DNA from 3 places in the Paenibacillus sp. FSL H7-0943 genome. Region 3 is predicted to be linked to each of the others. Evidence: riboswitches for the same ligand, from Rfam matches in the RefSeq annotation. Region 3 holds a riboswitch; each other region holds the start of a gene.
The links. A riboswitch is a leader RNA that binds a small molecule or an ion and turns the genes downstream of it on or off. The one in region 3 is predicted to bind cyclic di-GMP.

Region 1 (7,996 bases), 1.6 Mb from region 3:
TACATTTCCTATGTATTCAGAAATGAGTAACTGCGAATTACCACAGCTGGGTTTCCCCATTCGGACACCCCCGGATCAAAGCTTGCTTACAGCTCCCCGAGGCAGTTTCGTTGTTCGCCACGTCCTTCGTCGGCTCCTGGCGCCTAGGCATCCTCCGTGTGCTCTTATTAGCTTAACCTTGATTCTTCCGAAGAAAAATCTCACTAATAACATTTACTTGTTTACACAAGTTGCTAAAAGATGTTCTAAAACGCAAATTCGTTTCGGTATCCAGTTTTCAAGGATCAAGTCTTACTTGAGAGCTTAAACTCTCAAAACTGAGCAACGAGTGAGTAACAGGCCTAAACCTGAGTTTTGGAAGCTTAGCTTCCGATTTGAATGTCCTCATTGCAGAGAACGATTCTCCATAGAAAGGAGGTGATCCAGCCGCACCTTCCGATACGGCTACCTTGTTACGACTTCACCCCAATCATCTACCCCACCTTCGGCGGCTGGCTCCCTTGCGGGTTACCCCACCGACTTCGGGTGTTGTAAACTCTCGTGGTGTGACGGGCGGTGTGTACAAGACCCGGGAACGTATTCACCGCGGCATGCTGATCCGCGATTACTAGCAATTCCGACTTCATGCAGGCGAGTTGCAGCCTGCAATCCGAACTGAGACCGGCTTTGATGGGATTGGCTCCACCTCGCGGCTTCGCTTCCCGTTGTACCGGCCATTGTAGTACGTGTGTAGCCCAGGTCATAAGGGGCATGATGATTTGACGTCATCCCCACCTTCCTCCGGTTTGTCACCGGCAGTCACTCTAGAGTGCCCAACATTACTTGCTGGCAACTAAAGTTAAGGGTTGCGCTCGTTGCGGGACTTAACCCAACATCTCACGACACGAGCTGACGACAACCATGCACCACCTGTCTCCTCTGTCCCGAAGGCCGCTGCTATCTCTAGCAGATTCAGAGGGATGTCAAGACCTGGTAAGGTTCTTCGCGTTGCTTCGAATTAAACCACATACTCCACTGCTTGTGCGGGTCCCCGTCAATTCCTTTGAGTTTCAGTCTTGCGACCGTACTCCCCAGGCGGAGTGCTTACTGTGTTAACTTCGGCACCAAGGGTATCGAAACCCCTAACACCTAGCACTCATCGTTTACGGCGTGGACTACCAGGGTATCTAATCCTGTTTGCTCCCCACGCTTTCGCGCCTCAGCGTCAGTTACAGCCCAGAAAGTCGCCTTCGCCACTGGTGTTCCTCCACATATCTACGCATTTCACCGCTACACGTGGAATTCCACTTTCCTCTTCTGTACTCAAGCCACCCAGTTTCCAGTGCGACCTCAGGTTGAGCCCAAGGTTTAAACACCAGACTTAAATAGCCGCCTGCGCGCGCTTTACGCCCAATAATTCCGGACAACGCTTGCCCCCTACGTATTACCGCGGCTGCTGGCACGTAGTTAGCCGGGGCTTTCTTCTCAGGTACCGTCACTCCGGTAGCAGTTACTCTACCGGACGTTCTTCCCTGGCAACAGAGCTTTACGATCCGAAAACCTTCATCACTCACGCGGCGTTGCTCCGTCAGGCTTTCGCCCATTGCGGAAGATTCCCTACTGCTGCCTCCCGTAGGAGTCTGGGCCGTGTCTCAGTCCCAGTGTGGCCGTTCACCCTCTCAGGTCGGCTACGCATCGTCGCCTTGGTGGGCCGTTACCCCACCAACTAGCTAATGCGCCGCAGGCCCATCCCTCAGTGACAGATTGCTCCGTCTTTCATTCTTCTCTCAGGAGAAAAAAGAAATTATCCGGTATTAGCTACCGTTTCCGGTAGTTATCCCAGTCTGAAGGGCAGGTTGCCTACGTGTTACTCACCCGTCCGCCGCTAAGTTATTTTGAAAGCAAGCTTTCAAAATAACTCCGCTCGACTTGCATGTATTAGGCACGCCGCCAGCGTTCGTCCTGAGCCAGGATCAAACTCTCCAATTAGTATTGAAAAGAGCGATATGCTCATTTTGAAACATCTGACGAGAAAATTAATTCTCTAATTTTGGATTTCACTTACGTGATTTCCTACTCACTCGTTGTTCAGTTTTCAAAGATCAAGTTCTCGTTGGCGCCGTTTAATGTCTCAGCAGCAACTCTTATAATATATCATGTTGTTTTCAGAAATGCAAGCTTTATTTTTCGAAGCTTTTTATCAGCCTCGTCTGTATCGCCTGTACGCTGTCTAACAACGCTTACCTATAATACCCCAACTATTAATAGAAAAGCAACCCCTAATATAAAAATAAACAACTAGCTTAATAATTAAGCTAGTTGTTTATTTAATAGAGTTATGTTTCTAGCGACGAACTTAATAGTATTTTGCCGCAGTATATTTGCTTGAGGCTTTAATTAAATCGGTTTTCTTATCACTCTTTGAAAGTCCTGCATCCACTGTAGTATCAATGGTAACCCACTTCCCATTAAGCAACACTTCGTTCCAGGCATGATATTGCGTAACGTAGCTTGTATTCCCCATTACCAACTTAGCAGGAACATCTACACTCCGCAGCATTGCGGCAAAAAGAGAAGCGTAATCATAGCAAATCCCTTTTTTAGTAGTCAATGTCTTATCGATGCTTGGAATATAATCAGTAGTTACACTATTAGCAAGAGAGTAATCATATTGTACATTCGCAACTACATAGTTATAGATCGCTTTAACTTTCTCTTCGTCTGTTGTTTTGCCTTGTACTAATTGTTTAGCTTTGACAATCGCTTTATCAGAAGAACTCCATTTCACATTCTGTACGGAGCCCAAATATACGGAATTCGAGTCACTCATGGTTACGTCTACTACTTCGGAATATAACGCTTTGTATTTATTGCCGGTTGTATTCACCAGAACAGAAACCTTATAAGTCCCATTTCCTTGTTGCAAAGGGAAGTCCTCAGCTTGTCCAGAAGCATACAAGTTATATGTATAGCTGCTGTTATCTTTGGTGATCATGAGTTTGATTCTTTTATCTTTCGGAATATCATAGTTAATACCAATAACACCTTGAGCCACTTTGGATGTAATCAACCAGCTGGCATCTGCACTTGCAGCTTGAGCTGTACTTACCGGAACTGAAGTCATTAGGACGAACAACGCCACCAGCATAAAATAAATCTTTTTCACGGATAAAACTCCTTTCGGTAGCTGGCTGCCATCCTTTCGGGAAGGCCCTTTAGCTTTGCGTCCCTACCTTTCGATAGGTTTGCCGTTATCGTATAAGCTCTATCTGTTCTAGCTTTACTAGATATAATTGATAGAATCCATTTGAAACAAACAAAAAAAGCCTCTTCATTCGGTAGCTGGCTGCCATCCTTTCGGGAAAAGGCCCTTTAGCTTTGCGTCCCTACCTTTCGGAAGGTTTGCCGTTATCGTGTTTAGCTTTCATAGTATAATACTATCATATTTATAGTTGTGAACAAGACCTAATTTACTAGATTACCCATTATTTTATAAATATCTCCCGGTATTTGTGTTTTCTTGTCATTCACTATTCTCCTTTTGTTAATTTGGCATGAACAATCAGCCGATGCGTTGGATTCACTAACGGATCACATGTAATCAGAGTAAGAATCTTATCCTTGTCATTCCCGTCAAGAACGGAGACATCACTCGGATCTACAACAGAAATATCGTATACCTCATAGTTAAACACCTGATCACTAGTCTTTACCGTGATAACATCCCCCACAACAACCTCATTCAATCTGTTAAACAAACGACCCGTAGTTCGAGCCCGATGCGCCGCGATTGCAGCATTCCCGATCTCTCCAAGGGGTGCCGTTTCTTTCATATGGGCTGCAGCATGTTTCATATTAGCTTTTGTAGCCCCTTCTAATACAGGCAGCTTCAAATCAATCTTATCGATTTCAATTAGTGCGATTACTTTGCCACCGACTTCAATCTCCGGTTCAGGCTTTTCTGTCTCTTGGGGTTGGGGCTGTGCCTGGGCATCCAGAACCGATTCCTCTGCTAACAGCTGAGTAACTTCAGCATACCTGCTCCTCAGATCTGACTGGGGAGTACTATCGGCAGTGCTTAGTTCAGCCGTTTCTAATAACTTCTCCTGCTGCCTGTCGTTGTACCATTCGTTAGCTGTCGGATATAACATGATAAGTATCCCAGCCAGTATGAGTAAATAGGAGAATTTACGCAATGTTATTCACCTCCGTATATTGTTTCTATGGTTATATACAAATCAAGCAGAAACAGCTACTTGCCTTTAAGCATAGCAACTCCTTCTGCCTGAAATTAATGTTTAAAATACCCATTTACGACTTCCAAAGAAATTGATGATCACCGTGATAAAGGTAACCAGCACCTTGGAGATCAAGACTTGAATACCTAGTTTGTCTGTCAACAGATGCATTAGCAGCAGTGATATTCCGAGCACTACCAGATTCAGCACGATAAACTTGACCAGCTGCACGCGGTCGAAGCCTTCTTTATTCCCCCGGTTGCGATCACGAAAGGTTACTTTTTTATTCAAAATAAAGCTATTCGCCGTGCCTGCACTATAGGAGATCACCTGCGCCAATGCGTATACCATCCCTAGTGAATTCAACAATGTAAAAATCACAAAATCAATAAGCGTATTGAGCAAACCTACGGCATTAAATTTGAGGAACTGTATGAATGCAGCGCGCAAGTTCTTATCTGACATCATTGTGGTCCTTCCGGCGGTCCAGTTGTTCTTCGTTCTGGTAGCCTTTAGTCTCACTAACAATATATAGCGGTCTATCTTTAGACTCGTCATAAATCCGTCCGATATACTCCCCAATCACACCCAACAGCATCAGAACGATACCGTTAAAGAGCAGATTAACGCCTACAATGGAAGCCCAGCCCGGAACCGTCCAGGAGGTAAAAAATATCTTTTGAAACAAGACGAAAAATAAATAGAGAAAGCTAGAGAATGAAAGGAAGAATCCAATATACGTAGCAATCTTAAGCGGCTTATGTGAAAAAGAGGTGATGCCATCTAACGCAAAACGAATCATTTTCTTCAGCGGATATTTGGTTTCTCCGGCAAAACGTTCTTCCCGTTCATATTCCACCATAGTCTGCTTGAAGCCAACCCAGCTCACCAAACCTCTGACATAGCGGTTCTTTTCTTTAAGTCCCCGCAGGACATCACATACCTTACGGTCAATAAGACGGAAATCGCCTGTATCCGTAGGAATATCCACACTTGTCATACTGCTGAGCAGGCGGTAAAAAAGCTTCGCGGTGACCTTTTTGAACATCGTTTCTCCGTGGCGCTTCAGGCGTTTCGCATATACAACGTCGTAGCCCTCTTTCCACTTCTCGATCATTTGCAAAATGACCTCCGGAGGATCCTGAAGATCAGCGTCAATAACAACAACCGCTTGACCTTCGGCATAGTCCATGCCAGCTGTAATCGCTACCTGATGTCCGAAATTACGCGAGAAGTCAATCAGCTTGACATGCTCGTCTCGTTCACAGATCTCCCGAATCATCTGGGCGGAACGATCACGACTGCCGTCATTGACGAAGACCAGCTCATAAGTATCGCCGCACTCGTCCATTACTTTTTTCAAACGTTCATAAGTATGGCTAATTACTTGCTCCTCATTGAACATGGGTACAATCACACTATATCTGGCTTTCACCTTTATTCCTCCTACAAGCTTTTTGGAGCGTTACATCCATCTACACTTCATAATAACGCTGCATGCATAAACTTATTTTATAGATTTTTATTAAATCCTAGAAAACCCAAGTAGGGAACCAACGCAGCATATCTTTCACGTAATCTCCACTGACCTGCATCCCTGACAGTACCGGGTAGAAAGCGATAAAGAGCAGCAAAGCAACAGCTACATAGACATACTGTACGTAACGGGCCTCAGGGAATTTAGTATCCAGCAACTTCATTATATATACAATACCAAGAATCATAAATGGCACCATAGCAAAATAATGGTAAATAAATGTTTCTCTTGGGACAAGCATCCACGGAACATATTGCGAGAAGAAGGCAATCCAGATCATGTAGAGATTCTTATCTTTACGTTTCAGCGTAATCCACAGTGTTGCCAACATTGCAAAAATACCCGTCCACCAGATAAGAGGATTCCCCATAGTCACTATACTGCTGACCTGACCTTCCGGCAAACCTTCACCACCGCTAAAGAACCAGACCGGTCTCTTCATAAACGGCCATTGCCACCATGAGGAAGCAAAAGGATGTGTAGCTACAAGCTGGCTGTGGTAGTTGTACATATTCTTTTGGGAATCAATCAAACCTTTTATAGTGAAGCCCTCTGCTGATGCAGATAACCCCGGCACAAAAGATAAGCTATAAATAATTACTGGAATAATTACAAAGAACCCGATACAACTAGCCAACGTAATAATAGTCTTTTTCCAAAAAGAATCTACTGCTTCACGACAGGTGCCCAGCAATTCCTTGTCTTTAATCTTCCCCTCTGCCAGCAGGCGTCCGGAGGCTTGGTATTCTCTGTAGCGTTCAAAAAGGGAGATAGCCAGCATAATGGCCAGCCCTGCTCCTCCATAGAGCACAATCCATTTCGAAGCTACGCCGATTCCGAAGAATAAGCCAGACCAGAATAACGGAATTAATGTTTTTCTTAAAGGCTGCTTGTAGAAATTCATTGTGTAATACCGCTGCATAAAATAGAACATCAACATAATGAAGAATACTCCGTATACGTCAATCGTGGAGATTCTTGTCTGTGTGAAATGCATGAAATCCAGCGCAAACAATCCTGCCGCGAGGGCGGAGTATTTGCTTTTCTTAAACAAACGAAGCGCCATTACATATATGAGAGGTAACATGGCAACTCCGAACAATGTTCCGATAATACGCCAGCCGAATGGATTGACTCCGAACAGCTCCATACCTATGGCAATCAAAAGCTTGCCAAGCGGTGGATGCGTATTCTCGTAAGGCACTATCCCGTGTGTATATTCATAAGCTGTTCGCGCATGATAGATCTCGTCAAAATAAGTACTATTCATAAAGTTAGAATATTCCGGAATGAGCGCCTGCTCGTCAAAAAGATTGGCCGCTGCTCCTCTTTTAGGTACTGCGTTAGCATCCGGTGTCACACCAGCAATAGGAAGGGGGATTCTTTCTCCCCCCTGCTCATAAAAGGCCATTTCGTTCAAAGTGAACCCTGGAGAGGTAACTGTTAACTTCACATATCTCGCTGTAACGTTCAGGGGTTGGCTTTTCCAGATGAAGACATTCCCAACATCCTCACTGACATCCATCGGACTGCTCCAGACCTCAGGATTGTCGCTGAATTCCAGCTTGAACTTCCCCGTGCCCACGCCACCAAAGATATTGACCCGTTCCAATGGTTTACTCTGCCCCAAATCTACATAGAAGCTTTCACCACTGGCAGCAGGCTCCCATAAGGTCTCTGGAGATTTAGTAGAGCCAAGATTATATAAAGCAAGCGCTGCGTAAACGGCCGTAATAGCTATTATGCATATCCAATCTATACGCTTAAACTTCATCGTTAAATCGCCCTCCCTTCTGATGCGGTTTAATTTGCCCGACAACTCTCAAATCTTCTTCATACTGTTCTTCCGGTGTAATTGGCGCTGGAAGAGGTTTTATTCCCTTGCGGACATACACATCGTATCCGATATTCAGCATATAAAGCAGCAATGCTAGATTAGCTATAGCAGTCACTAATACGATTCCGTCTGCACCCGGGCTAACATCTGCATTCAGGTGGGATAAGGTGTACGCCACATTGATGTATTGCGTTAAGCTGAATCCGAGAAATAGCGATAAAAAGCGGCGGTCCCGACTTTCTATATAAGTAAACAAACAAAGAATAAGAGCAGGGAACATATAACGTTCATGCATTTTGGTGCCAAGCACAAAGACCACTACTATAAGCACCATGCCGATAAAATAGGATTTGGTCAGGTCCAAGCGATCCTTTTTAAAGGAATAAAATGCCGCAACAGCTACAG
Region 2 (7,996 bases), 2.5 Mb from region 3:
AATTGTCACCGTTGGTAAGGATGACCTTCCGCTCCCGATATAGCTTGGTCAGCTCTGTCCAGTATCCCGGATGTGCCAGCTCCAGCTGCCAATAGGCTCCGAGTTGTGCAAATAAGCCCTGCTGATTCATAACCACTTTGTTTTCTTCGAGGACATATTTATAGATATCTGATTCATACGGTATACGATTATCTATCGAATTCGCCGCGACAGACATAAACATAGACACCATATTATTAGTTACTTCGCCATATTCCCGTTCACCCATAGCCAAGCGATGCCCGATTTCGTGATTCAGTCCCCAGCCCGGATAAGCTTTGTTAAAATCACCTAACATGGTTCCTACTGTTCCAAGTTGGATACCTGTATGATCTCCCGCTGCATACATCGCACCATAAGGCTGCATCAAGCGAATATTCTCACGAATTAGCTTGGCATCATCAATCTCGCTACTGCCATCCAGGCCATAGAAGGCAAAAATACTCTTCATCCAGGTGTCATACCCAGTTACGGTGTCCAGCGGGTTATTTCCTTGCGTAATATATTTGTTGTACGCCTCCGTCGCCGTTCCTGTGAAAATAACATGATCGCTGGCCAGTTCTACCACATCTATGAGTTTACGATCTTGAACATTTGGATGAGCCGCTTTATCTTCGTCTAGTCTTTGTTTGTATGTGATTAAGAAGGTTTTGAATTGTTCTGGATCCGTGGTCTTGGTCATAAAAGGAATCTTTTCTAAACCTTCGAAGCGGATCAATGGCGCTTTCCCTTGTTCCTCTGCTGTATAGGGATTTACGATATAAACGGTGCCGCCCTTAGTCACTTCATGTGCATAATAACTATTCATAGCAAATTCAGGAACGGTTATAATGTTCTTACCTGGACGCAATTGCACACCTCTAGCCCAAACATTCCAAGCGGCCTCTTGTTGAGAAAAGACTAAAGAAGGTAGCTTATCGTTAGAAGCTGCGTCCACATAAACGTTGATCGTATCTCCAGGCATTGCAACGAGACCTGTAGGCTGGTTGTTCGTACCAAAACCAATTCTCAGGTTTTCCTGCGCATGCTTTTTCATATCTCCACGTTGTTCCGCCTCAATGATGGTGCCTTCGGTTTGAACTTCACCATTCACTAGCTTCTTAGCTAAATCCAAAGAATCTTTCAGGATTGGATAGAGCGGATGTACTTTTGCCGCTTCTTCTAATTCGTTGATTGCTTCGACGCTATTATAAGCAGGCACAACCGCACTCATCGTTCCATCTGTGAAAATACCATTTACAGCTTCGCTTACTTTATCTTCTGTATAAAATCTAAATTCAGCCGCAAAAGGTCTGTTGATATTAGCTTTTGTGAACTTAAATTTTAATCTTTTAAACTTCGTCGGTTCGAATTTAAATTCCAGAAAGTCATTGGTACTAATCGCGGTTCCGCTAGATACAAGTTGGAAGGTCTCTCCTTTACTCGTCTCTGATGCATAGATTTCAAAAGCCTCTGGGAATCCTTTGCGGTTATCTCTAGCCAAAAAAGCCACTCTGTCCAGCACTTCCGCTTGCGCTAGTTCAAACACGACTTCATTCGTGAAGCTTGCATCATTGTTTTTGTTCGTTTCCCAATGCGTAGTGGGCTGGTCATCCAGCATATATTCAGGCTTCGTACCTGGGTAGCTTCCACCGTTCACCGTTACTTTTGATACGTTTGCATTCGGCATTCTATAAGCTTGGCTATAGGCATTTTCATAGGCTGTTCCATACCCTTTTAGCTTCGAAACCTTGGCTGCCGTTGCCTCTACCTGATGGTTCTTCAAAAGGATCTTTGCATTCTCTATCTCTTCTTTAAACTGCGCATACAGTGGATGTGCCTGCACTTCATTCTCTAAAGCTGTTAATTTCTCTGTCGTATTAAAGGCAGCACTAACTTGGCTCAAGGTATCATCTGTAAATAAATTTTTCATTTTAGCAGAGACACTATCCTCTTTATAAAAAGAAAACTCAGCCGCACTCGCCCAATCTTGATTCGCTTTTTTGAAGACAAATTTAAGTCTCTTAAAAGCCGTAGGTGCAAACTGAATCTCCACTACATCACCGGTTGAGCCTGTATATTCTCCAGAAGACACGAGCGTAAAATCACCCCCATCGGTAGTGGAACCATAGATCTCAAATTCTTGAGCAAAACCTTTACCTTTCGCACCGGATTGCCTAGCCGCGTATACCATTCTATTTAATTCAGTGGACTCATTGAAAACAAACACAACCTCATTCGTAAACGTTGAACTATTCGGTTTGCCAGTCTCCCAATGCGTGCTCATATCCCCATCCATAGCCTTAGCTATAGGCGAGCCTGAGTAGTTGCCACCGTTATTTGTGATGGATTTAATATTTGCTGGATTCATTCTAAAAACCTCATTATAGGCATTTAGAGCATCCTTGCCGTACAGCTCAAACGGAATAACCGAGGCGTTGCTTAATAAGTTAACCTTACTTTGCGCCACTGTTTTTGTTACATTTACCTTGCTTGCCTCACTTGCTAAAGCATAACCTGCCTCACTCGAAAAACTGGCCAACATGGCCGCCGATGTAGCGATCGCAATCATTTTCTTCATCTCTTCTTACCCCCAGATGTCATATGAATCTCTCCAGTGCCCAAAAATGGGCACAAAAAAAACTACCCCAAAAGAGTAGCTTGATTGCGTATAAAGTCGCCTAAAAATTAAGACTTAATTTTTATTAAACCTTAACAAGCATAAACGCCTTCGGCGTCCTTATAAGGACGGTAAGCGTTTAAGCGAGAAATATAAGATATTAAGTATAGTTTTATAACTTATACTTTCTTATATTTTAACAAAAAGCGTTACGCACTCTTTGGCAGCTGGCTGACAATAGTTATGATAACCTTAGTCCCTATAGCTTTGCGTCCCTACATTTCCATAGGTTTGCCTATGAAGTTTCGAATACATTCAAAGAGTAACATAAGCCTAGATCTGATCGCATGATTAATTGGTATGAAATGAGTATAGGTAATTGCAATTAGTTTTTCTTATGTGATAGATATTATTTATCGACTATCCCGGAAGAGAAGGACATCCTTTAGGACTGTAGGTCTACTTAACTCTCCGATCCAAACAAACCCCGGAACCAATTCCACACATCGCCCGTGACGGGAATTAATCCGAAACCATGTTCGCCAACTACGATTACACCATATGCCCATTGTCCGATAGCTATGGCACCCCCAGCGATCCTGCCTATCGCTATCGCACCAAACGCCGTATCCCCTATGGCGATGGCCCCCAACGCTTTTTCCGCGATTGCGATCGCTCCTACAGCCACGCCTGCAATCGCAATCGCTCCCACTGCGAAGCCAAGCCAGCTAAGTGCTATTGCTCCGATCGCTAACCACATTCCCAGTGATATTGCTCCTAAGGATAATACGCCCACGCTTATCGCACCTATGGAAATCAAGCCAACAGCTACATCTCCAATAGCGATTAATCCAACGGCTGTCTTCACACGGGGTTTACCTCCACGGCCATACGCTTGACCTGAGTATCGCCCTAGATTACTGCGAATACTGATGACCGGAAATGAGGGAGAAGGCCATTGATAATCAATCTCTCGTCCATCAAAGCCCCTAGAATCCGCCCAGCGCGTTACAAATTGATGCCATTTCATATCTATCCCGTCCCCCTTTTCAAATTACCTAAATTATACAACCCCGGGGGTTGGCTGTACTCAGACTCTGACCTGAAATTCATCTCATCCTCTGGACGGATATATACTCATTAGGATTACTGTTTGGGAATAGGATCAGGCTTTCCAAATAAATAGCCCTGAAACAACTGATAACCACTCTGCTTAAGCCATTCAAAGTCCTCTCTAAACTCCACACCTTCTGCTAAAGGAACGGATTGGATTTCTAAAGCTTTTTCTAAAAATTGCTTTGCTATTTTCTGTTTGTTCAGATCGCTGGACACACCCTGAACATATTTCATATCCAGCTTCATGTAATGGGGTTTAAGCTCCAATAACATCTCGATCGTGCTGAAGCCCTCACCAACATCATCTAAAGCGTATTCAAATCCCCGATCCTTGTAATATGTCAAAATAGCTTTCAAATGAGCGAGATCATCCACTTTCTCCGTCTCAACAACTTCAAAGACAAAAAGAGAAGGATCGACGCCTAATTGATTGGCCAGTTCAACGGTTGATCTTAAGCAGAACTCTGGAGCGTAGATCGACGTTGGGATAAAATTAATAAACGTTTTTTTATTTAAGGGTGCAGCATATTTTACAGCCGTCATTCTACATAACCGGTCTAAAGCATATAAACGCCCACGATTCCGTGCCGCCGCAAAAATCTCATTAGGATAGATAAGAGATCCGTCTTCTTTTTTAAATCTGGATAGGAGCTCGTATGCAAAAATCTCTTCCCTTACGTTCACAATCGGTTGGAAGTAGCAAGTAACAAGACCCTTAGTGATAACCTCATCAATCCACTCCATATCAAGTACAGTGGGTAATTCGGATAGAGGTCTCCATGTTTGGTCATCTATACGGAATTCAACCTGCTCCGACTCCATATGGTCATTACAGAAATCCAGAAAATCCCGCACCCCAGCCTCCTTAATTGTAATCACATTTTCTTCCACCTTATGTATCGTATTACTTCTACTCAAGTGATGAATAACCTCAGGTAAAACCCTAAGATTAAGCTCACCATGAGCCTTGATTTGAAAATTCAGCTCTCTTACTACACAATGATTACAAGCCACATTCATAACCCCTTTAATAATCGATTCTCTGAAAAAGATCCTGGAACGGCTCTTCTCAATCGAAATCCGTATACTCCAGTAAATACGCCGGGTCTAACACGGTGATCTGCTGATGTTGAATCTCAATAATCTTTTGTTCTTGCAGATCTTTAAGCACAAGGGTAGCCGTCTCCCTTAACGTTCCGATCATATCACGCGCTCTCGCATCATGAAATTTCATTTCATATAATAACCGATTCGATAAAAATAAACGCTCCATTTGCAGCAGCATCAATTGATCCTTAATCAACGGGTAATCGGCAACCATCTGCTTAAAAGGCTCATGTTTAATCTCAAATAATACAGTATCATTCATAGCCACCGCAGACAGCACTCTTATATTGGAGGGATGGATCACTTCCAGATCGCCATAATCCCCGAATAGATAATGTAGGTATGATCCACATTCCATAGTTTTGTATGCCAACATACTGATAATAAATCATCATCCTGTTATATTCTATCGTAACGTTGTCACATAGGCTTGATGCCAATACGAATTACAAAGGAGATCCATTCATGAAATTCCGAATTCCCTTTTACAGCTTGAACGATTAGAGAAACTGGATCTCAGATGGAATCACAGCTTGAAGGGAACAGACATTTTAGAGCAATTAGAGCAAAGAGGATGTATCGTTTATAAATAACAAAAAAAGCCTCCAATTAAAGAAGCTTTTCACTCAAATCCATAATATGCGTAACGCGATTTCTCCCCTGTTCTTTAGAAACGTAAAGCGCTTGATCAGCTTTTTCCAGAAGAGTGATGTCTGTATCGGTTGCTTCAAAGGTAGCTATGCCAATGCTTACCGTAATGCTGCCAATCTCCCAAGTGGAGCTGGCTATGAATTGTCGTAGACTCTCAGCTATAGCCGTGGCATCCGATGAATCTGTATTAGGCAGCAGAAGGATAAACTCCTCACCACCATACCTAGCTACGATATCTTCTTTACGAGATTGGGACTTCAGGATACTCGCCAATTTCTCCAGGACATAATCACCCATCTGATGACCGTAGGTGTCATTCACATTTTTAAAGTGATCAATATCTAGAATACATAACGAAAAAGGCGCCTGATCACGGTGATACGCTGCAATCTGTTCTTCCAGCTTTTCTTGCAGGAACCTTCTATTCTTTAATCCAGTAAGCTTGTCTGTAGTAGATAGCTCTACTAAAACGGCATTCATCTCCAGTAATTCAGCTTGCTTTTGCTCGATTTCCAGGTGGATTTGTTTGAGCTTTGCCAGCGCCTGATCTTTTTCCCAATATGCCTCTTCTATTTGCTTCTTCGCAGATCGTAACTCTAGCTCATAATCAATACGTTTGCCCATCTGTACGAGAATACAATCAATGACCTCTACACCTTCACACTCAAGGCGTCTGCCATTTAACAAGTAAGGCACGGCTTGCCCCTTGCTGTCCTTCAAATTGATAAATAGCTCTTCTACATGTCCATTCAGATTGATAAAAGGATAGAAGTATGAATGAAAAATAAGCTTGTTGGCCGTAGACATGATAGATTCAAAATGTTTATTCACCAAATCAACCTGTTGATATCCCATCCCCTCCAAAAAGGTTTGATTCACATCGAGGATCATTCCTTCATGGGTAATGGAAACATATCCGCATGGCGCATATTTTAGCCGGTCATCCATTGTCTAAATATCCTTTCAACACCATAATCTTCTCCATCTCACCCAAGATACTCATTAATCAAAGTAATGGTCTCCTGCGGATGGCTAATATGTGGATAATGGCCCTTGGCCTCCATTAACCGGAACGTACTATTATTCATGTGTCTATGTAAATATTCTCCTACTTCTATAGGAACGATACTATCATCCGAGCATTGCAATATGAGTGTAGGCACTGTCGCTTTAGGCAGATCTTCTCGATGATCCGAAAAAAATGTAACTTCCGCAAATTCTCTAGCGATAATAGGGTCGGCCGAAATAAAGCTTCGTTCCAGCTGTTTAGTCAACATTGGGTCAGGATTATTCATCGCAAGTGGAGCCATAAAGCTAGCCCAGCCCGCGAAATTCATCTCCATCATATCCAGAAGCTCAGTAATATCACTTTTTTCGAAGCCCCCGAAATAAGCATCTCCCTCATTTAAATAACGTGGGGAAGGTCCGATCATAATCATTTTATTAAAATAATCCGGCCGCTCGATTGAAGCAAGCAAACCGATCATAGAGCTAATAGAATGGCCTATAAAAATAAGATCCTTGAGTTCAAATGTTTCGATAACATCTAGTACATCCTGTACATAACCATGGAGAGTATGATATTTATCCGATGTATATGCGCTTAAATCTGAATGGCCTGAGCCTACATAATCAAATAGAACGATTCGATACTTTTTCTCAAATGATGGCGTGATAAACTGCCACATGCTTTGATCACACCCAAATCCATGCGCAAAAAGGATAGTTTTTTCTCCTGCTCCAATGACTTTTACATGATTCCGCACCATAACATCGTTCATTTCATATAACTCCTCTATAGTTAGCATTCTCTCTATTTTGCAGGGTTCCCCTGGAAATATCAAGCGTAGAAAAAACTCCGCTAGATTAATCTCTAGCGGAGTTTTATGTAGCCTCCCGTTTGGGTCATCATTTGGCAAAATGGTAGCGTGCTGGCGTACCTCTGCGTTTAATCCGATCACATTTTGTCCGAAAAAATTGGTTAGCGGACCGAGCAGACCTTAAATGCGCCATTATTCCACATTTGAATTGCTATCGGACTCCACTGCAGCTATTGGCGCGAAAGCACAAAATATGGGCCGATTTATATGAAATAGCGTCTCTGGAGTCCGAATTCCTTCTCAAAAGGCTGAAAATTTGCGAATAACATCATCTGGGTCCGTAAGACTCCGTGGATAAACTGTTGAGGCAGAGGTAGACAACCAACATTTAGAATGCAGAAGTCCAACCCGCATCAGCAGCGATGATAGCTCCGTTTACAAAACTGGAATCATCCGAAGCCAGGAATAACGCAACTTGTGCGATTTCTTCAGGTGTACCTACACGAGGGATCACAGCCTGTGTTAATTGCGTACGGCTCACGCCGAATTCATTTATATTTTTCATTGAAGCACTGATGTTTGTGGCAGTAGCTCCTGGTGCGATAGCATTACAACGAATCCCTTTGTTGGCATACATAAAAGCTGTGTTTTTCGTCAAGCCTAC
Region 3 (7,996 bases):
GAATGACTTCAATGGCTTCACCACTCCAGCCGTAGGAGCCAAAGGCTGCAGCAAGTTTACCTTCCAGATTCATATTGTGCAATTCTTTCAGAATGTTCTCCAGGTTCCCAATCATGTCCGCGTATTTAGTGGAGCTGCCAATAAAGACCGCGTCCGCTGACGTTATGCTGTTCAGAATATCAGTGGCACTACTTTTATCTGCATCCCAGACCTCTGTCTCTATATTATTTTCCTGCAAGCAATCCTGTATGATTTTGGCCATCTTCTTGGTACTGTTTTTGATGGTGGTATATACGATGGTTGCCTTTTTTCCTTGCGTCGTTTCACGGCTCAATGTGGCGTACATCCCGATATATTTACGTATGTCCTTCCGGATCACAAATCCATGGGAAGGAGCGATCATCCGGATCTCAAGATCCTTAACAGCCTCTAACAGGGTTCTTACATATCTTCTGTGAGGATGAATAATTGCTGCGTAATAGCCCTCGAAATCTTCCGTAATATCAAACCCGGCTTCATCGCTGAATAGATTCTCCACCGCAACATGCGTGCTGAAAATATCACAAGGAAATAAGATTTGATCTTCGATACAATAGGTGATCATCGTTTCTGCGGTATGGAGATACGGTGTTTCTTTAAACAGCAGCGTTTTCCCGCCAATATCCAGCTTATCTCCGTCTTTAACCACCAGGAAGTTCCGGCTATGAAGCTTGTACATTTCCTGCAATTCGGGAACAGCAATCTCGGTGCATACGATCGTGGCATTTGCAGCCTTGGCAGCGAGAGCTGCCAGTCCACCAGAGTGATCAGGCTCTGTATGATTAATTACAATGTAATGGATATCTAGAAGATCAATTATTTCACCCAGACACTCGGCATATTCACGTCCGAATTCCATATCTACGGTATCAATGACAGTTGGCTTACCTGTTTTTAATAAATAAGAATTATAGGTAGTTCCTTTTGCCAGAATCAGGCGGTGAAATGGAACCTGGCGGTTATCGATTTTGCCTATCCAGTAAGTATCCTCGGCGATTTTTTTGAATTGTGTACTCATTTCTTTAACCTCCAATGTTTGATTGATAATGTTTATCAACAACCTTATTTTATTATGGCTGCCAAACAAAAAAGAGGATTTGAATCAAATTATAAAAGTTTGATAAAAATGAATACCTTAAATTTAGACGATCTAAATAAAGTGATTATGCGTTGAGTCACATTTTAAATAAAAAGCCACACAAATGTTTGCACTTCGCCTTAAAGAAAGAATAACCCATAACAACTTTATGCCATATCCTAATGAAAATAATAAAAAGGTGGATATCCATGACTGAAATACAAATAGCTGCTGTGGGAGATCTAATGGTCAAACGTTATATTATTTCGGATGCTAAACAGCCTGACGGAACCTATTCGTTCAGCCCCCTGTTTGCAAAAGTAGCTCCTTATCTGAAACAGGCTGATTTGACGATTGGCAATCTCGAAACCACCTTTGCTGGAAGTGGCCCCGAATGCCGGAAAAGTCCCCGATCAGGCGGTCCGATATTCAAATGTCCAGACGAACTGGCCCCTGCACTTAAGGAAGCCGGATTCGACGTATTAGTAACGGCCAACAATCATTGCATGGATTATGGTGCCCCGGGTCTGGTTCGGACGTTACGAGTTCTGGACCGTAATGGAATCGACCACACGGGAACAGCTAAATCATTAGAAGAATCCAAGAGAACGCTTATTAAAAACGTCAAAGGAATTACGATTGGCATCCTCTCCTACACAGCAGGAACCAACCGAATTCCTGTACCAGTGAGTAAGCCATGGCTGGTTAACCGGATATCTACGCCCAAGATCATTCGGGAGATTCGAGATTTAAAAAAGAAAGTCGATCTAGTCTTGCTTTATCTGCATTTCGGAAGCGAATATCGTTACACTCCAAACAAGAGGCAAAAAGAGCTGGTCAATCTCTTCTTTAAAAATGGCGCCGACATCATACTGGGGTCTCACCCACATGTTCTTCAACCGTTAGCGCTTCGTGGAAAAAAACAATTCGTTATTTACTCATTGGGGAATTTTGTTTCGACTAAACTAATGAATATTCCTTACACACAAAGCGGTATCATTCTTACGCTTAAAATAAAGAAGGATGAAAAAGGACACACGAGTATAACTAACGTAGGTTACATCCCGACTTGTGTAGATCGAAGAATAAAAAGCGGCAGGAAAATTACAGAGATCATCCCCATCCGCGACGCATTAAAGAGAAGCGACACCGACATAAAAACAGAACGGCGAAATCTCATGAATCGAATGTTGAAACATACGACAACAATCTTAAAGAGGGAATAGAGTCGTTACAGAAAAATAACGTTCCGCGGAATTTACCGCGGAACGTTATAGATTTAGACCTCAAAACTGTGTTTGGGTTTAGCGTAAACGATCAGGCATCATTAATTTAAGGAATTCTAGAATACCATTCTCTACTACAAGTTCTTCTCTATCTTGATCAGCAAGTACTCTTCTGATGAGATCTTCTTTACCCTCCAGTACTTTACTTGTCCAATGAGGATCAATGATAAGAGACCGTCCTACTGCTACTAATTCAGCATTTGTCAACGTGTCCTCTGCGTCCTGTTTGGTACGGATATCTCCTACCCCAATTAAAGGTATACGGCCATTGATTTTCTCATGCACATATTGCAGGATTGATTTTTCTTTAAAATCTTCTGATGCAGATACTTTCTTGAAGTCCCCTAATGAAATATGCAGATAATCCAGCTTTTTATCAGCTAATTTATCAATGAGATAAAAGGTATCGGTGATTTTAATTCCAGGCTCTTCATATTCTTCTGGAGAAAAACGATACCCGACAATAAAATCCTTAACCTTTGAATTGTCAACGACAGCAATAACTGCATCCACTAATTGGTTAATGAAATTAAATCTTTTCTCTAAGCTTCCTCCCCATTGATCTTCACGACGGTTGGAGTGTGGAGAGAAGAATTGTTGGATTAAATATGTGTTTGCTCCATGAATTTCTACCCCGTCAAATCCAGCTTGAATAGCACGTTGAGTCGCTTTTTTAAAATCCTCAATTACACCGAAAATTTCATCTTCTGTTAATGCTCTTGGAATTTCTGCATTCGGGCGTTCGGCAGCAATGGCGCTGGAGGAGACGGGTTGTACGCCACGCAATATTTTTGAATCTGTCATTCTTCCTGCATGGAATAGCTGTAAAATAGCCTTTGTTCCATTTCGTTTAATAGTAGATGCTAATCGGCTGAGGCTAGGAATAAATTCATCGGAGGAAACACTAAGTTCACCTTCCCATCCTTTTCCACCCTCTTGTACATTTGCTGCCGCAGTGATGACCGCACCTACTTCGCCCGTTCTTAGCGAATAGTATTTCAATTCATCTTGTGTTACTACACCGTCATAAAAGCTCATTCGAGTGGTCATTGGAGCCATAACCACTCGGTTTTTTAATGTCAGCCCTCTGCGAAAAGTTAATGCTGTGTCTAGTGCTATCATCTTTTTCCCAACTTTCATTAAATTATATTTAGATAAATTATTATATACATGCGCATACATATAAATTACAGCAATGATTTATTCTTGTCAACTAATAAAGAACTGCTGTTGGATACAACAAAAAGCGCTGTTCCGCTGAACAGCGCTTTTCGCTCGTTATGAATCGTCCTTATTATTCTAGTTCGGCCGGTTTTACAATGGCTGCACCTTTATTATTTTTGGAATATTTAGCTTCGATTTTCGTGGTGTATGTATCTTTGGCTCCATCACTTACCAGCACATAACTCAGATCGACTGTCAGCTTTTCCGTTTGCCAGGTCTTAGTATTGACGAATAATTTCCACGTTACGCTTTTGGGTTGAACTGTCTCTCCATCCCAAAGGTTCTCCTGGTCATAGAGTTTGATTATCCCCTTAGCTGCTGTCGGATCGGTTACCGTGAATTGTAAGACTGTTTGTGCGCCAGCAGTGCTGACTTTCATGGATTTTTTATAACTTTTGACCGAATCAAGCATGGAAACAGGATCGTATTGGCCTTTAGAGTAAAAGGCATCCCATTCCGTTTTCTCCAGTCCAAGCCAATATTGTGCATCAGGATCGATTGGCTCCCCGTCATCGTCGTAACCTTCATCTTCAGATTCATCGATCAGTTCACTTCCGTCTACAAGATAGTAAAACTCCTTGTCATTGGCATATAGACTGTACGATGTTTCTAAAAGACTACTAGCGACAGTGCCTGCTGCGGCAAAATTCGGCAGACGGTTGATATCCAGCTTCAGAGTGTTGGTGTTGCTGATACGCACCCCGCCGCTTTGAATATCCTGTTTTTTGGTCACATCCAGATGGAAATTCTTTATTGCTTTGGAGGCTGCCGTTACTTTGCTGATCATCTGATCCGCGGTTACTACTGTTGAGGTAGCTGCTGACACTACTCCTGGATTAGACATCCATCCGATCGTTCCGGACAGCAATAAAGCACCTACTGCCAAACTAGTACCTATTGTTTTGAAAAAACTGTTCATGTACTTCCCCTTTCGGCCCCTTGCGATAATGTAACGCCGTATAGGTCGAAATAATAAAAGAGCTCAAAATAGACTACATATTCTTAGAGCTATCCTTTATGCTTCATAAGACATCCCTATGGCGGCCTGGCGATCATTTCCTTCTGTCGAAAGGTTTTAGACCCATGGCTTTGTGTCATCATCTTTCGATGATTTTACCTTTAACGCGGACATTCAATTAGTTTTAATAGATTACGGACGCATGTCCCACCGCTAATTTTATCATGGTTATAATTACCTGTAAACGACTTATCTTCCATTCGAATTCGCTATGATACTCAGAAGAAATACTACAATCAAAATGAAAAATGAACGATTACATACGCTTATAAGTCTTATTAATGAGAACAGCAAAGACAGGGGGTGCAGCAAAATGAGTGACCGGGAAATTTTCGAGCTCTATAAAGAACAAGTATATTATTTTTGTTACTACTTAATGAAAAATCAGGCAGATGCGGAGGATATTTCCCAAGAGGTATTTGTAAAAGTTATCTTAGCGGATAAGTCGAAGGTAAGAAACTTGAAAGCTTGGATTTTACGAATTGCTTCGAATGAGTGCAACAGTGTGATCAAAAGGCGTAAGACGGGGTGGATGAAAGAAGTACGTAATTATTTACTATCCAGGTCTGAGGAATCAAACCCTGTAGAAAAACGTTTGGATCGACAGGAAACTAAAAAAGAATTACAAGGGTTATACAGTCAGCTTCCCGACAAAATCAGAATGGTAGTAGTCCTTCGTTTTATAAACGAATTGACTGTACCCGAGATCTCTAAAGTTATGAGCATACCCGAAGGAACTGTAAAATCCAGACTGAACAAGGGACTTAAAATACTAAATAGAATGGGTGGAACCCAACTAAAGGAGCTGAATAGTAATGAGTCTGTATATTGAAAAAGATAAACATATTCCCCGACCGGATTATGATTTGATGTGGACTGCCATAGAACAAGAAGCTTATAAACGTCAAAGAAATCTGCATGCCTCCCAGAATACTCCTAGGTCTAATAAAAAGGTTATTCCTATCAGTATTGTCTTCTCTTGCCTCTTACTTGTAGCCATTCCTGTATTCGCTAGTATGACGATTAATTGGGATAAAATTGGTGGTCGAAGTGTGAGCAATGCATTAAATAACGGCATCGGTCAACAGTATAATCTTCAAACTTCCAGTTCAGGAGTAACAATGAATTTGAACGGTGTTGTAACTGATGGAGAAAAAATGAAAATGCTGTTATCACTTGATACTAAATCTGATCTATCCAAATATACTGGATTTGCTACAGAGGAAAACATCATGACTAATGAATCCGGTGCCAAGGCAAAGGTATACGGTTATTTAGAATACGATCCTGAAAGCCAGAAACTCATTGGAGTATATGAGACACCTGATACATTAAAGGATGATAAAAAGGACTACAGGTTTGAAGCACGGAATCTCATTTTTTACCGTGATCAGAATATTCCCTTACAATCTAATCATCAAGCAGGGGATACTATCGATACTGGAGTTAAGCAATATCCAAGCATTCAAATCGAATCCGTTCGACATGTTTCCAATCAAACCATTATCCGTTACAAAGTCGCTGCATCACCATCTGACTTAGGACGGGGTAATCCACATTTGGTAGTTAGTACTGGTGGTCAAAAGAATGAAGCAATTCCAACCATCATGCCTAACGAAGGATCGGATTTATTTATTGAACAGGTTTTCAATATAACTGAATCAGATTGGAAGGAAGCTAGTCTTCATTTTAGTTACATTGAAGAAGCGAAACGATTTTCAGGTACGTGGAAGTTCGATTTTAAAGCAGATGGACAAAAAGCAAGTGAGGCGATTTACACTAAGAAACTGTATAACAGTCCTGAATTTCAAGAAAAGACCGGCATAACCTTAGATCAGCTAGTGGTTACCCCTTTGGATATCCAAATTCTAATAGATGAAAATGATTCGCTTAAAAAAGGAATTGTCCACTATAATACCGCTCAGTTGGTTATAGGTGATCAAACAATCACTGGGGGTTGGAATTTGAAAGGAGATCATTCCGAAAGCTACCAGCATTTATTTCAATTCGAATCTCCGGAATGGTATAACGACTGGTCCGATGTTCCAATGAAACTTATATTAAAGGATGCTGTCATTGAGAAACGTGATACTACTAAGAATTGGATCACTATAAACAAACCTAAAGAAGAAAAGCAGTTCACTTCACTTGATGTCGATGGGTTAAAAATTGAATTCACTTACTATACTGAGGGCGAAAATTTGATTGTCGAATCAACATCCAAATCTTCTGGCTTCAAAAGCGTTAACCAAACTACGTTACGGATTAATGGCAAAGAAGTGGTGCCTGAAATTACACCTAAGGGCATGATATCTACAGGAACTAATATTGATAGCTACAAAGATATCCCTTTCGACGAAAAAATCGAACTGAACCCTGGTATCTATAAATATAGCGATCCTAGCCGGAACGAGGAAATTAAACTTTAATACAGGAAGTTAATCTATGTCCCGCCCTTTCTAGTTAATCCTAAGGGCGGGTTATTTATGGATAAAATCATTTCTGTTTATGTATCTCTTTTATTTCCTTCACCACAAAAAAAGCATAGAACGGACTCAAGTCCGCTTTATGCTTTCCATTATTAAGATAAACAATATTTAACCAGCGCATCTCGCACACCATGCTCGTTGTTAGACCCCGTGACAGCATTCGCTGCCGCTTTGACCTCAACCGGAGAATTATCCATCGCAACGCCCATACCCGCGTATGTAAGCATAGAAATATCATTAAAATAATTACCGATCGAAAGAACTTCCTCTTGCGGAATTCCCAGCTTCACAGCCAGATTCTTTAAGGCGTTGCCCTTGGAGGCTTCCGGATGCATCAAATCAACGAAAAATTCACCACTGCGCAAAATATTGTACTCATGGGTCCAAGTGCGCCATTCACGTTCAGCTTCGTCAAGGATTTCTGATTGTGTAAATACAGTAAACTTAACAACCGGTTCACGGAAATCTTCCCATGCTGGCAGTGTAGCCGGCACGATACGGAAGTGTTCATACATATAATTGGCTTCTTTGGTCAGGTTTTCTACATTATCTACATACATATCAAAAGCCGTATTCACATCATAATGAATATCATGCTTTCTACAATAATCAATATAAGGGTCAAGACCACGAGCATCCATACCGTATTGATGCAGCACTTCCCGATCTTTCACACGAACCGTTGCAGCTCCGTTATGACCCAGCACATAACCAGACAACCCCATTTCCTCCATAAAAGGAATCGAGTTCTGCGGACTGCGGCCGGTACATAACACGATTTGTCCTCCAAGACGTGTAACCTCAGCAATGGCTTCTTTATTCTCAGTGCTCAAGTGGTGATCATCATTCAACAGTGTACCAT

Region 1: it holds a riboswitch for cyclic di-GMP, as region 3 does, so the genes downstream of both, NSQ55_RS03255 (transglutaminase-like domain-containing protein) here and NSQ55_RS10280 (DUF6612 family protein) in region 3, are expected to answer to the same signal.
Region 2: it holds a riboswitch for cyclic di-GMP, as region 3 does, so the genes downstream of both, NSQ55_RS29460 (NPCBM/NEW2 domain-containing protein) here and NSQ55_RS10280 (DUF6612 family protein) in region 3, are expected to answer to the same signal.

Annotation. Positions count from the first base shown of each region.
Region 1 covers NZ_CP150148.1:736,358-744,353, reverse strand. Annotated here, with positions in the region: rRNA gene NSQ55_RS03265 (23S ribosomal RNA) at 1-178, opposite strand, end outside; rRNA gene NSQ55_RS03260 (16S ribosomal RNA) at 411-1,968, opposite strand; gene NSQ55_RS03255 (transglutaminase-like domain-containing protein) at 2,336-3,145, opposite strand; cyclic di-GMP riboswitch class I at 3,159-3,239, opposite strand; cyclic di-GMP riboswitch class I at 3,314-3,396, opposite strand; gene NSQ55_RS03250 (class D sortase) at 3,510-4,175, opposite strand; gene NSQ55_RS03245 (GtrA family protein) at 4,278-4,685, opposite strand; gene NSQ55_RS03240 (glycosyltransferase family 2 protein) at 4,672-5,652, opposite strand; gene NSQ55_RS03235 (phospholipid carrier-dependent glycosyltransferase) at 5,750-7,528, opposite strand; gene NSQ55_RS03230 (glycosyltransferase 87 family protein) at 7,518-7,996, opposite strand, start outside.
Region 2 covers NZ_CP150148.1:6,730,991-6,738,986, forward strand. Annotated here, with positions in the region: gene NSQ55_RS29460 (NPCBM/NEW2 domain-containing protein) at 1-2,599, opposite strand, end outside; cyclic di-GMP riboswitch class I at 2,858-2,944, opposite strand; gene NSQ55_RS29465 (hypothetical protein) at 3,102-3,668, opposite strand; gene NSQ55_RS29470 (EAL domain-containing protein) at 3,785-4,633, opposite strand; gene NSQ55_RS29475 (helix-turn-helix domain-containing protein) at 4,824-5,219, opposite strand; gene NSQ55_RS29480 (sensor domain-containing diguanylate cyclase) at 5,471-6,460, opposite strand; gene NSQ55_RS29485 (alpha/beta hydrolase) at 6,499-7,293, opposite strand; gene NSQ55_RS29490 (SDR family oxidoreductase) at 7,721-7,996, opposite strand, start outside.
Region 3 covers NZ_CP150148.1:2,382,033-2,390,028, reverse strand. Annotated here, with positions in the region: gene NSQ55_RS10295 (FprA family A-type flavoprotein) at 1-1,057, opposite strand, end outside; gene NSQ55_RS10290 (CapA family protein) at 1,327-2,343, shown strand; gene NSQ55_RS10285 (NADH-dependent flavin oxidoreductase) at 2,422-3,585, opposite strand; gene NSQ55_RS10280 (DUF6612 family protein) at 3,698-4,546, opposite strand; cyclic di-GMP riboswitch class I at 4,664-4,755, opposite strand; gene NSQ55_RS10275 (RNA polymerase sigma factor) at 4,959-5,477, shown strand; gene NSQ55_RS10270 (DUF4179 domain-containing protein) at 5,461-7,074, shown strand; gene NSQ55_RS10265 (Cof-type HAD-IIB family hydrolase) at 7,227-7,996, opposite strand, start outside.